Regions from separate parts of the Amycolatopsis sp. WAC 04182 genome, predicted to be linked through region 1. Evidence: riboswitches for the same ligand, from Rfam matches in the RefSeq annotation. Region 1 holds a riboswitch; each other region holds the start of a gene.
The links. A riboswitch is a leader RNA that binds a small molecule or an ion and turns the genes downstream of it on or off. The one in region 1 is predicted to bind S-adenosylmethionine.

Region 1 (4,403 bases):
CTTCGCCGAGCAGGATCTTCGAAAGCCTGATCCAGGGCCTGGTCGCGGGCGCGGTCGTGCTGCTGCTCGCCCGCCCGCTGTCGGTGCTGCTGTCGGCGCTGCCGTTCAAGATCCCCTGGCGAGAACAGGTGTTCCTGTCCTGGGCCGGGCTGCGCGGGGCGGTCCCGATCGTGCTCGCGCTGATCCCGCTGTCGTCCGGGGTGCCAGGCGCGCAGGAGCTGGTCGACGCGGTGTTCGTGCTGGTCATCGTGCTGACGCTGCTTCAAGGGGCGACGCTGACCCCGCTCGCGAGAGTGCTCGGGCTCGCCCAGCACGCCGAGGCGCACGAGATCGACGTCGACTCCGCGCCGCTCGACGAGATGGGCGCGGAACTCCTGCAGGTCCGGATCAACGCCGGATCGAAGATGCACGGCGTCTACCTGGCCGAACTGCGGCTGCCGGTGGGGGCGACGATCAGCCTCCTCGTCCGCGACGGCGCCGGCTTCACGCCGAACAAGAACACCAGGCTCCAGGAGCGCGACCAGTTACTCGTCGTGACCACCGCCGAAGTCCGTGACGCGGCCGAACGACGCCTGCGGGCCGTCGACCGGGCCGGCCGCCTCGCCAGGTGGAAGGGCGAATCCGGCCAGTAGGTCACGAACCGGCACCAGCTGTTCGTCGGTTGATCTCAGAAAATTCTTCCCTTTTGTACTCCTTTTGGATTACTTTCCCCGCAATCGACTCCATCGAATGGGTGAGTGTCACGGGGTAAGGAGTACGCAAGGTGACGAAACTTCCTGCGCGGTTCGCCGGTCTGGGGGTCACCGCCGCACTCGTAGGGGTGGTTCTCGCCGCCCCGACGGCGACGGCGACCGGGGCCTTTCCCGCGTTCGGGCTGCCCTTCGACTCGGGCCAGTCGGTCTACTCGGCGGGGATCCACTCGGACAACGGCACCTCCGGCGTGAAGAACGCCATCGACTTCAGTCCCGGGGACAAGACCGTTCGCGCCCCGCTGGCGGGCACGGTGCGGATCCAGCACTGCTCCGGCGGCGACTGGGTGACCGTCGACCACGACGGCGGCCGGCGGACCGGGTACTACCACCTGGAGGGCATTTCGGTCACCGACGGCCAGAAGGTCGCCCCCGGCGACGCCCTCGGCCGGACCGGCAACGCGCTGCCCTGCGGCGGCAGCAGCACCGGCGCCCACGTGCACTTCACCCTGTGGACCCTGCCCACGGCCGCCGCGCAGGGCGGCGACTCGCGCGACTTCGGGGTCGGCGCGGGCAACTGGAACGGCATGTCCTACGACGAGGTCTCGACCAAGGTCGCCGAGGCCTACGGCGAAGCCGTCGACGGCAAGACCTTCGGCGGCTGGCAGTTCACCGCGGGCACCGATCAGTACTCCGGCACCGCGACCGAGGTCTCGTCCCGCGCGACCATCGGACTGCCCGGCCGATTCCGGGTCTGACCTGCCGTTGCCCGGCGCGGCGCGGCGCCGGGCAGCGGTTCTCCCCGCTTGCGGAGCACGTGAGCGGCGTCTCAAGATGCGGACAAGGGCTGGCTCGATCGCCCGCCCATCCGCTAACTTCGTTCGTAGGTCACGAGTGTCAGCGTCAAGCCCCGGCTAGCTGACCGGCAACCCTCCTTCCGCGGTGGGGTGCCCCGGGTGAGGACCTGGCTCGTCGCGTGGTGCGGCGGGCAAGCGCGGGATCCTCGGCGGGTCCCCTGGCCCGGAGGATGACGATGACCCTCGCTCTCGAACGCACCGATGTTTCCGCTGAAACCGTTGCCACGCACGAAATCCCGACGGTCGCCGGTGCCGATCTGCGGGTTCCGCTGGTCACCGGCGGCGACATCGGCTACGCCAACCTCGATCACGCGGCGAGCGCTCCTTGTCTGGACAAGGTGCGTGCCGCGGTCGACGAATTCCTGCCCTGGTACGCCAGCGTGCACCGCGGCGCCGGCTTCGCTTCGCAGGTCTCGACCAAGCTTTACGAGCGCACGCGCGGAATCCTGCGCCGTTTCGTGGACGCGCGGACGACCGACACCGTCGTGTTCACCCGCAACACCACCGATTCCTTCAACCTTCTCGCGCGCAGCCTGCCGAAGCACACCTCCGTCGTCGTGTTCGACACCGAGCACCACGCCGCGCTGCTGCCGTGGAAGGGACCGAACGTCCGCCGGATCGAAACCCCTCGGACCCGCCTCGCCGCGGTGTCCGCTGTGGACGAAGCGCTCGCGGACTGCCCGCAGGGCCCGCGGCTGGTCGTGCTCACCGGCGCGTCCAACGTGACCGGGGAACTGTTGCCGGTCAAGGAGATCGCGGCCGTCGCGCGGCGGCACGGCGCCCGGATCGCGCTCGACGCGGCGCAGCTCGCGCCGCACCGGAGGATCTCGATCCGGGATCTCGACGTCGATTACGTCGCGCTCTCGGGGCACAAGCTGTACGCGCCTTTCGGGGCCGGCGCGCTGATCGGCCGCGCCGACTGGCTGCGCGCGGCTCAGCCGTACCTCGCCGGTGGCGGCGCGACGAAACTCGTCAACCGTGACTCCGAAAACCTCGGCGTGGTCTGGAATTCCGGTCCCGAGCGGCACGAAGCCGGTTCCCCCAACACCGTCGGCGTCTACGCGCTCGGTGTCGCTTGCGAGACCCTGGCCGCGAACTGGGACGGGATCGTCGCCCACGAGGAGGGACTGCTGGCGCGCCTGCGCCGTGGCCTCGCCGCCATCCCCGGATTCGCCGAACTGCGGCTGTTCGACGCGCCGGTCGACCGGGTCGGCACGCTCAGCTTCGTCGTCGACGGCTTCGACCCTGGCTGGCTCGCCGCCGTGCTGTCCGCGGAGTACGGCATCGGCGTGCGGGACGGCGCGTTCTGCGCGCACGTGGCGACGAAGCGGCTGATCGCCGTGGCCGGTTCGGCGGGGCAACAGGCCGTGCGGGTCAGCCTCGGCCTCGGCAGCACCACCGAACACGTGGACCGGATCGTCCTGGCGCTGCGCCAGATCGTCGCCCGCGGCGCGCGCTGGCAGTACGAGAAGCCGGAAGGCCGCTGGGTGCCGGAGAATGATCCGCGGGAGCTTCCCCCGTTCTGTGCCTGACCCACTACCCTCACCCCGCATGGGGAACGAACGACCGCGTTACTGGTTTCCGCTGGCATTGCTGGGATTCGCCCAGCTGGTGGTGGTGGCCCTGTCCGTCGGCGGGATTCGGCCAGGGGGCTGGTTCGCCTACGCGCCCGCCCGTGAACAGCAGTTCCTGACTCAGAATCTTTACGGGGTCGGTGACGGTGGGGTCTTCGGATCCTTGCACGGGATCGAGATGAGCCGCGAAAACGCGGCCGCGCTGGACATGTCGTTCGACATCGCCGCCGGCCGGAACGACGGCTGGCTGTTCGCCGTCCTCGCGGTCTACCTCGGCACGGTGCTGTTCTACGCCATCCGCACGAAGGCCATGCGCTGGTGGAAGGTCGCCGGGATCGCGCTCGGCGGGCTGGTCGCCATCGCGCTGGCGGATCTGGTCGGCTACTGGGAACTCGACCTCGACGGCGACACCCGGAGCGCGATCCTGCTGACGCTGGGCCTGGTCGGGCTCGCCTGGCTGGAGCGAAGCGTGCTGGTCCTGGTCGTGGCCGCGGTGTTCGTGCTCTGCGCGGTCGTGCTCGCGCGAGGACAGGTCGCGCTGGTGCTTTCGTCACTGGCCGTGCTCGCCGGGGCGTTCGCGGCCCTGCTGAGCAGGCCGAAGACGGCCGCCGAGGAGTCCTGAACACGCTCAGTGGACAATGGGGGAGTGAGTACAGAGCCCGAAACGGCGCCACCGTCGCCACCGCTGCCCAAGAAGCGCGTCGCCGTGGTGTTCACCGTCGCCGCGGTGCTGTGGGGGATCGACCTCCTCACCAAGCAGATCGCCGTGTCCACGCTGGAGGGTAGGCAGCCGGTCGAGTTCCTCGGCGGGCTCGTGTACTTCCAGCTGGTGCGCAACCCCGGTGCCGCCTTCTCGATGGCGACCGGGCTGACCTGGGTGCTCGCGCTCGTCGCGATCGCCGTCGTGATCGCCATCGTCTGGCTGTCCCGGCGGCTGCGCTCGGTCGGCTGGGCGATCGGCCTCGGCCTGGTGCTGGCGGGCGCGCTCGGTAACCTGACCGACCGGATCTTCCGCGCGCCCGGCCCGCTGCAAGGGCACGTGGTCGACATGATCTCCGCGTTCGCGCCGAACGGCCAGGGCTGGGCGATCTTCAACGTCGCCGACTCCGCGATCTGCGTCGGCGGCGTGCTCATCGTGATCCTCTCCTTGCTGGGCAAGGACTACGACGGAACGTCCACAAAGGACAAGAAGAAGGCGGCAAGCGAATGAGCGCGCGGATGTTGCCCGTTCCCGACGGGCTCGACGGTATGCGCGTCGACGCGGGGCTGGCGAAACTACTGGG
Region 2 (4,403 bases), on a different contig from region 1:
CGCGGCGCAGCCACGCGAGCTCTTTACGAGCGAGGTTCTGCCGCTTCTCTTCCGCTGTCGCCGCCAGCCTCGCCCGCTCGGCGCGCGCGAAGATCCAGTCCGCGTAACCACCTTCGTACTGCTCGACGCGACCGTTGGCGACCTCCCAGGTCACACTCGCGACCGTGTCGAGGAACCACCGGTCGTGGGTGACGACCACGACCGCGATCTTGCGGTTGAGCAGGTGATCCGCGAGCCAGCGCACACCTTCGACGTCGAGGTGGTTGGTCGGTTCGTCGAGGACGACGAGGTCCAGTTCTCCGGTGAGGGCGGCCGCCAGCGCCACCCGGCGGCGTTCGCCACCCGACAGGTTCGCCGTCTCCTTGTCGATGCCGAGAGCGGTGATGCCCAGACCATCCATAATGGACCTGACACGCGCGTCAGCGGCCCACTCGTGCTCCGCGCCGTAGCGCTCCAGCACGACATCTCCGACAGTGCTGCCTACGGGAAGTTCGGTCCGTTGGGTGACCACGGCCATCCGCAAGCCCCGGACTTGACTGACGCGTCCCGTATCGGGCTCACTGATCCCCGCGAGAACCTCCAGCAACGTCGTCTTCCCACCCCCGTTGAGACCGACGACACCGATACGCTGCCCCTCCGCCACACCGAGCGAAACACCGTCGAGCAGCGGGCGCACCCCGAAGGACTTGCTCACCGACTCCAGGTTGACCAAGTTGGCCATGCCTCAGCCGATCCTTTCCAAAAGCTCGCACCACAAACGAATTAGTCGATGTCCATTTCGGACACCCTCATGCGTGCACCCGAGGCGGCGACGGCCGCGGCGCGTCGTCCCCGCCGACCAGCCGGGCTCCGGGAACGGGCCCATGCGCGACGCGCACTGTGCGACAGACACCCGCGCCGGACAACTCCGCGGCGACCTCGACGGCCGACTGGGCATCCGCGCACAGGAAGGCGCAGGTCGGCCCGGATCCGGACACTGTGCCGGCAAGCGCACCCGCATTGACTCCCGCCCGCAACGTGCGGCGCAGCCCCGGACGCAACGAAACAGCGGCAGCCTGCAGGTCATTGCCGAGAAGCAGCGCCAGTTGCCGCGGGTCGCCGGAGGCCAGCGCCTCCACCACCGGAGCGTGCGAGCCGATCCGCGGCGGGCTGCCCTCTTCACGCAACTTGTCCAGCTCGCCGAACACCCTCGGCGTCGAAAGCCCACGCTGGTCGAAGGCCAGGACCCAGTGGAAGGTGTGCCTCGATAAGACGGGCACCAACTGCTCGCCCCGGCCGGTGCCCAGCGCAGTCCCGCCATAAAGCGCGAAAGGAACATCGCTACCGAGCTTCGCGGCGATACCCGCCAGTTCGTCGCGGGAGATGTCGAGCTTCCAAAGCGAAGCGAGCCCCACCAGGGTCGCGGCCGCGTCGGCACTGCCACCGGCCATCCCGCCCGCGACCGGGATGCCTTTGCGCAGCACGACTCTGACCTTGGACTCGCCGTCCGCCTTGCCGACATGGGCCGCCAACGCCTGCGCCGCCTTCCAGGCGAGGTTGTTGGCTCCTGTCGGTACGGAACCTTCACCTTCACCGTAGACCTCGACGCCGGGGTCCTCGGTGACCGCGACGGTCACCTCGTCGGTCAGGGAAAGCGCCTGGAACACGGTCACCAGCTCGTGGTAGCCGTCCGGGCGTACATCTCCGACCGACAGGTGCAGGTTGACCTTGGCGGGAACCCTGACGGTTACTGGGGGCGGTACGACGGCGAGCACGCGTCAAGCCTACGTGGCCGCTCCACTTGCGCTGTCACCAGGAGAAAGAGAACGGACGGGTCAGACGCGAACGGGCCGCCCCGGACGCGATTCGTCCTGAGCGGCCCGTTCGCGGAGAAATCAGGCGGCGACACCCTGCGGGCCGCGGACCGGGTGGGTCACGTGGCCGCCGCGTTCGGCGATCCAGGCCAGCGCGGCGTCCGCGCGCTCACCGCGCACCCCGAGGCGGAATCGGCCGACCGGCGTGTCGCCGATCCGGGTCAGGCCGCCTCCGATGGTGGCGAGTTCGACGTCGAAGCGACCGGCGGCCTCCGGCAGGAGCGCGCCGACCGAGGCGAAGCCGACGAGCACGACGTCCACCGCGCGGTCGTACTTCGAAGCCTGTGCCCGCCCGGTTTCGATGGCGGGAAGCAGCGCCTGCGCGGTCCTGCTGTTCGGGTCGGAGACCAGGTCGAGCACGGTTCCGCGTTCGATGATCGCGCCGGCCTCCAGAACCGCGACGTCGTCGCAGACACGGCGGACCACGCCGGCGTCGGGCGTGGTGAGCAGCACGGTGACGCCGAGCTCGGCGCGCGCCCGGTCGAGCACGGTCAGAACCGCGCCGGACTCCTCGGGCTGCACGCCCGCGGTCGGGTCGTCGGCCAGGAGCACGGACGGCCCGGCGGCCAGCGCCTTGGCGATGGCCACCCGGCGCAGCTGCCCCTCGGACAGGTCGCCCGGCCGCTGCCCCGCACGGGGGGTGAGCCCGACCAGGTCGAGCAGGTTGCCGACCCGGTTGCGGCGCTGCGGCCCGTCGAGGCCGAGCTGCTCGAGCGGCGAAGCGATGTTACCGGCGATGGTGCGCTCGGCCAGCAACTCCGGCTTGGTGCTCACGACACCGACCTGGCGCCGGATTTCGCGGAGACGGCGTCCGTCGAGAGTCCCGGTGTTGAGTCCGTCGAGGCGGACGACACCGCGGTCGGGCCGCTCCTGAAGACCGATGCACCGAGCGAGGGTCGACTTGCCGGAGCCCGCCGGACCGACGACTCCGAACAGCGAGCCTGCTTGGATGTCCACGCTCACATCGCGCAGAGCGACGACGGGATTTCCGTTGAGGGGAAAGGATTTGGACAGGTTTTCGACAGTGATCACGAAAGGCTCCATGCACATGGGGCGCTGCTTCTTTCGAGCGCGCCAACCGTCACCGAGTAACCGTCCGGGAAACGGACGGATTCAGAGATAAGGGAATGAACTCAGGCAGTAACGGTGGAGCGTCGACACGCACTTACCGTGCGGCGACCTTCATCGACGACACGTCGCCTGGTCAGCAGGAGCGGGTGGGTGACCCTGTTCATTAGGCACAGCCTCCATCGGTCCTGGCTGTAGCACCTGCCCTGTGGAGGGTGGTTGCTGCGACTTCGGCGAGCCAGGTCTCTCAGTCGCTCGGGATGGCTTACTGAGTAAAACCGATCCCACTGGATGAAAGCAAGCGCGTAGGCGCAGATCACACGTCTGGTCGCGTCCATCATACAGGATCGGCTGCCCATATTCTGAGATACTGACGAGATCCCCGCTCGCGGCAAGCGCGCTGCCTGCTAAGACAAGGCCTGCCCGCACGAATCGATAAGAGGATGTGCACACGCATGCATCCATGACCGGCCGCCGCCCGCGCGGCTCCGGTCACACGTGCGGCAGATGGTCAGCCGGCGGCCGCGGCGATCCGGGCGAACTGATGAACGTCCAGTTGCTCCCCGCGGGTCTTGGGGTCGATACCGGCCTTTTCGAGCAGTTCCCCTGCGCGTTCGGCGGAACCGGCCCACGACGCCAACGCGGCGCGCAGGGTCTTCCGCCTTTGCGAGAAGGCGGCGTCGACCACCGCGAACAGCCGCCCCCGATCCACGGACGACACCACATCGCCCCGTTCGAACGCGACCAAGGCGGAGTCGACGTTCGGAACCGGCCAGAACACCGCCCTGGGCACCGCCGCGACCTTGCGTGTCTTCCCATACCAGGCGAGCTTGACGCTGGGCACGCCGTAAGTCCGGCTTCCCGGACCCGCCGCCATCCTGTCCGCGACCTCGGTCTGGACCATTACGAGGCCACTGGTCAGCGACGGCAGTTCGGCGAGCAGGTGGAGCACGACGGGCACGGCGACGTTGTACGGCAGGTTCGCGACGAGCGCCGTCGGCCGTGCGGGCAGGTCGTCCGCGGTGATCCGCAACGCGTCCGCGCCGACGACCGTCAGCCTTTCGGCTCCGCCTCGTTCGGCCACGGTGCTCGGCAGGCGCCCCGCCAGGACGGGGTCGATTTCGACCGCGACGACCTCGGCGCCGGTCGCGAGCAGCCCGAGTGTCAGCGAGCCGAGACCCGGCCCGACCTCCAGGACGACGTCCCCTTCGCCGATCCCCGAGAGGTCGACGATGCGGCGCACCGTGTTGGGATCGTGCACGAAGTTCTGGCCGAGCTTCTTGGTCGGACGTACGTCCAGCTCGGCCGCCAGCGCCCTGATTTCCGCAGGACCGAGCAGTTCAGTCACCCGACGATCGTAACCAGGTCCGGTAAGCCACGATTGGCCGGTGGACGACGTCGTACTCGATGGTGAGAAAGTCCGGTTGCGCGACTGGCGCCCGTCCGACCTCGGGCCGCTCCGCGACCTACTCGATCCCGCGC
Region 3 (4,403 bases), on a different contig from region 1:
GTTCGCGCCAGAGCCACGAGACCTCTTCGCGGTCCTTCAGCGCGTACGGCGTCATGAGGAGGCTTTGCACGATCGCGCCGGTTCCGAAGTAGACGATCGGCGGGACCCCGAGGCCCGTGACCGAATGGGCGTCCCACAGTGTGTAGGCGGCGATCGTGAGACCGGTCAGCAGTCCGTACACCAGGCCTTTGCGGCGAGCGACACGATCGGCGGCGTCGGCGTGCGCCGGTGCCCGCCCGGTGCCGATCACCAGCACCCCGGCGACCACGAGGAACGCGCCCACCAGACCGAGCACTCCTGGCCGCTCGCCGAGCAGGACCACGGCCGCGAGCACCGAGATCAGCGGCCCGGTACCGCGGGCGACGGGATAGACGACCGAAAGGTCGCCGACGGCGTAGCCCCGCTGAAGGACGATCCCGTAGGTGACGTGGAACACCGCCGTGACCACCGCGGCGAACAACCAGGTCCACTGTGGACGTTGCTGCTCCACGACCAGCGAGACGGCCATGACAGGGACGAGCAGGATCGCGGAGAGGCTGTAGTAAGCCCAGACGAACCGGGCTCCGCCTCGACGGATCCGCTTGGCCGCGAGATTCCAGCCCGCGTGGATGACGGCGGCGATGACGACGAAGGACAGGGCGGTGGCGTTCACGGCGGACCTTTCACGTTTTCCGCGCACGCGGAAAACACCGGTCCTCCAGGCTTTTGTCCCGTCAGATGAACGGCGGCGCTTCCGGCCCCGCCGATGGTGCCGCTCGGACCTGTCCCGTCTGCCCTGATTGTGTGTTTCGCTGAGCGGGCAGGCGGCGGAACCCTAGGCACTACGCTTCGCACCGTACCTCAAGCACCCGTCCCGAGGTGGCCGCGAGCCGGCCCCGGACGGCTGTTAAGCTTGCCCTTCACCGTCGTGTGGCATTCCGTCATGGAGGAAACCCGCGCGCTCTCACGAGCAGCAGGGCCGGTCACAGCGCGGCGGTGAAACCACCGAGAGATTCAAGAGGAGCGCCCCCGTGGCCAACATCAAGTCGCAGATCAAGCGCATCACCACCAACGAGAAGGCGCGTCAGCGCAACCAGGCGATCCGGTCCTCGGTGAAGACCGCGATCCGCAAGTTCCGCGAGGCCGCCGACGCCGGCGACAAGGCCAAGGCCCTGGAGCTGCAGAAGGACGCGGCCAAGAAGCTGGACAAGGCCGTGACCAAGGGCGTTCTCCACGCCAACCAGGCCGCCAACAAGAAGTCCGCGCTGGCGAAGCGCGCGAACTCTCTCTGATCGGCTTCGAAGGGCCCCGGCGACGCGAGTCGCCGGGGCCCTTCGCCGTTTCAGCGGCTTGTGCCGTGGGCGTCGACGACCTCCAGGACGGCACGCTCCAGCGCGTACTCCGGGTTGGCCGCGACCCCCTTGACCTCGGCGTTGAGCCGGGCGACCACCCGCATCGCGGTGGCGAGCCCGTCCTGGCCCCAGCCGCGGGCCTGCCCTTGTGCCTTGCGCACCTTCCACGGCGGCATCCCCAGCTCACCCGCCATCTGGTTCGGGTTCCCGCGACCGGCCCCGGAGACCCGCGCGATCGTCCGGACGGCGTCGGCTAGGGCGTCCGCGACCAGCACGTGCGGCACGCCCAGCTGCATCGCCCAGCGCAACGACTCCAGCGCGGCGGCCTTGTCACCGGCGACGGCCTTCTCCGCGACGGCGAACCCGTTCACGTCGGCGCGGCCCCGGTGGTAGCGCCGGACCGCCTGCTCGTCGACCGTTCCGCCGGCGTCCGCGACCAGCTGGGTCGCGGCCGACGACAGTTCACGCAGATCCGAGCCGACCGCGTCGATCAGCGCGAGCACGGCCGCGCCGTCGATCTTCCCGCCGACGCGGCGGACCTCGTTGCGGACAAAGGATTCCCGCTCAGCGGCTTTGGTCAGTTTCGGGCATTCGACGACCTCCGCACCGGCCTTCTTCAAGGCGGCGGGGAGCCCCTTCGCGGCCTTGCTCCGGCCACCTCCGCTGTGCACGACGACGAGCACGATGCCGTCGGCGGGCGCCTTGACGTAGGCCATCACCCCGTCCGCGAGCTCCTGCGAGATGTCGTGCGCGGATTCGAGGACGATGACCCTGCCCTCGGCGAACAGCGAGGGGCTGACCATCTCCGCGAGTGCCGGGACTGTGAGGTCCGACACCCGGATCCGGGTGAGATCCGCCGTCGGGTCGGCCGCCTTGGCCGCGTCCGAGGCGCTGCGGACCGCTCGTTCGATCAGCAGCTCTTCCTCACCGAGAACCAGGACCAGCGGCGATGGGGCGGAAGCTTGCGTCGTCACGGTGACGATCCTCCCACTCCTCCTCTCGTGTGCTTTGTCCGGTGATGTGTAGCGGGCACTGTGGCCCCACGTGAGCCTCATGTCGTACGGTGTTGGCGAGGCGACGCGATCACACGCGTGCCGACAATCGAATACCGCTCATCCAGAGGGGCAGAGGGAACGGCCCGATGAAGCCCCGGCAACCGGCGTCAGCCTGTCATTCCGCGATCGCGGGATAGCTGACGAACACGGTGCCAATTCCGGCCCGCCATGGCGGGGCAGATGAGGAAAGGAACCTCGCGATGACCGCAACCCTCGGCACGACCTCCACCACCAAGACCCCGGATCTCGGACCGGCCGTCGAACTGGTGTCGAAGGAAGAGGGACACCGGCAGCCGCTCGCCCCCGAATTCGTTTCCGCCGAGGACTTCTCGCCGCTCGAAGTCGCCTACGACTTCGGCCGCGTGCGCCGCGAGGACATCGAAGCCGGACCGAAGAACATCTGGCGCTACAAGAAACTCCTTCCCGTTCCCTCGAACGTCGAAGAGATCCCCAACACCGAACCCGGCGCCACCCGCCTCATCCAGGCCGACAGGCTCGCGAAGGCCTTGGGCGTCAAGAAGGTCTGGGTCAAGGACGACACCGGCAACCCCACGCACTCGTTCAAGGACCGCGTGGTCGCCGTCGCTTTGGCCGCCGCCCGCGAGTTCGGGTTCGACGTGCTCGCCTGTCCCTCGACCGGCAACCTGGCCAACGCCGTCGCCGCCGCGGCGGCCCGGGCAGGCTGGCGGTCGGTCGTGCTGATCCCGAAGACCCTGGAACGCGCCAAGATCCTCACCACCGCCGTGTACGACGGTGACCTGATCGCGGTCGACGGCAACTACGACGACGTGAACCGGCTCGCCACCCAGCTCGCCGCCGAGCAGGAGAGCTGGGCGTTCGTCAACGTGAACGTCCGGCCCTACTACTCGGAAGGCTCCAAGACGCTGGCCTTCGAGGTCGCCGAACAGCTCGGCTGGCGGCTTCCCTCCCAGATCGTGGTGCCGATCGCCTCCGGTTCGCAGCTCACCAAGGTGGACAAGGGTTTCCGCGAGTTCGGGCAGCTCGGCCTCGTCGACGAGACGCCGTACAAGGTGTTCGGCGCGCAGGCCACCGGCTGCTCCCCCGTCTCGGCGGCCTTCCGTGCGGGGCACGACGTCGTCCAGCCGGTCAAGCCGGACACGATCGCCCGGTCGCTGGCGATCGGGAACCCGGCCGACGGCCCCTACGTCCTCGACGTGGTCAACCGCACTGGTGGCGCGATCGAAGACGTCAGCGACGAAGAGGTCGTCGAAGGCATCCGGCTGCTCGCCCGCACCGAGGGCATCTTCACCGAGACCGCCGGCGGCGTCACGGTCGCGACGGCCAAGAAGCTCATCAAGACCGGCAAGCTCGACCCGGACGAGGAGATCGTCCTGCTGATCACCGGTGACGGCCTCAAGACCCTCGACGCCGTCGAGGACAAGATCGGCCCCAAGGCCACCGTCAGCGCCTCGGCCGACGCGGTCCGCGAGGCTCTGGGCATCTGAGTTCCCGGCGGCCCGTCTCAAGAACGAGGCGGGCCGCGGGGCTCACCCCGGCGTACCAGGGCGAGACCTCGCGCGTCGGCGAGGACCGCGGTGTCGCCGTCCGTGTCGGTCCTGGCGACCGACGCGCCAACGGCCACCAGATTGTCCAAAGTGGACTTATTTGGATGCCCATAGGTGTTCCCGGCGCCGACGCTCACCAACGCCGCCCGCGGCGCGACGGCGTTGAGGAAATCCGGTGCCGTGTAACGGCTTCCGTGGTGCGGGACCTTCAGGACCTCGGCACGCAGTTCGGCGCCCTCGGCCATCAGGTCGGCCTGCGCGGCGAGCTCGATGTCGCCCGTCAGCAGCACTCGGCCCGCAGGAGTCCCGGCACGCAGGACGACGGAACCGTTGTTGATCACCGTGCCGTCCTGTTCGCGGGCCGATCGGCTGGTGACGTACCGCGGACCCAGTACGTCCAGTGACAACCCCGGCCAGTCCAGCCGTTGCCCGATCTCCAGCTCCAGCAAGGGAATCCCGCGGCGCGCGGTCTCGTCCGCGACCTGCTGCCA

Region 2: it holds a riboswitch for S-adenosylmethionine, as region 1 does, so the genes downstream of both, DMH01_RS06405 (methionine ABC transporter ATP-binding protein) here and DMH01_RS39830 (aminotransferase class V-fold PLP-dependent enzyme) in region 1, are expected to answer to the same signal.
Region 3: it holds a riboswitch for S-adenosylmethionine, as region 1 does, so the genes downstream of both, thrC (threonine synthase) here and DMH01_RS39830 (aminotransferase class V-fold PLP-dependent enzyme) in region 1, are expected to answer to the same signal.

Annotation. Positions count from the first base shown of each region.
Region 1 covers NZ_QHJJ01000010.1:45,747-50,149, reverse strand. The annotation lists gene DMH01_RS39840 (potassium/proton antiporter) at 1-632, shown strand, start outside; gene DMH01_RS39835 (M23 family metallopeptidase) at 764-1,447, shown strand; SAM riboswitch class IV at 1,576-1,690, shown strand; gene DMH01_RS39830 (aminotransferase class V-fold PLP-dependent enzyme) at 1,723-3,078, shown strand; gene DMH01_RS39825 (hypothetical protein) at 3,098-3,742, shown strand; gene lspA (signal peptidase II) at 3,767-4,330, shown strand; gene DMH01_RS39815 (RluA family pseudouridine synthase) at 4,327-4,403, shown strand, end outside.
Region 2 covers NZ_QHJJ01000001.1:1,270,740-1,275,142, forward strand. The annotation lists gene DMH01_RS06395 (ABC-F family ATP-binding cassette domain-containing protein) at 1-721, opposite strand, end outside; gene DMH01_RS06400 (4-(cytidine 5'-diphospho)-2-C-methyl-D-erythritol kinase) at 789-1,754, opposite strand; gene DMH01_RS06405 (methionine ABC transporter ATP-binding protein) at 1,875-2,885, opposite strand; SAM riboswitch class I at 3,098-3,188, opposite strand; gene rsmA (16S rRNA (adenine(1518)-N(6)/adenine(1519)-N(6))-dimethyltransferase RsmA) at 3,433-4,269, opposite strand; gene DMH01_RS06415 (GNAT family N-acetyltransferase) at 4,310-4,403, shown strand, end outside.
Region 3 covers NZ_QHJJ01000002.1:1,171,659-1,176,061, forward strand. The annotation lists gene DMH01_RS12760 (EamA family transporter) at 1-652, opposite strand, end outside; gene rpsT (30S ribosomal protein S20) at 1,011-1,271, shown strand; gene holA (DNA polymerase III subunit delta) at 1,322-2,305, opposite strand; SAM riboswitch class I at 2,441-2,573, shown strand; gene thrC (threonine synthase) at 2,587-3,852, shown strand; gene DMH01_RS12780 (ComEC/Rec2 family competence protein) at 3,870-4,403, opposite strand, start outside.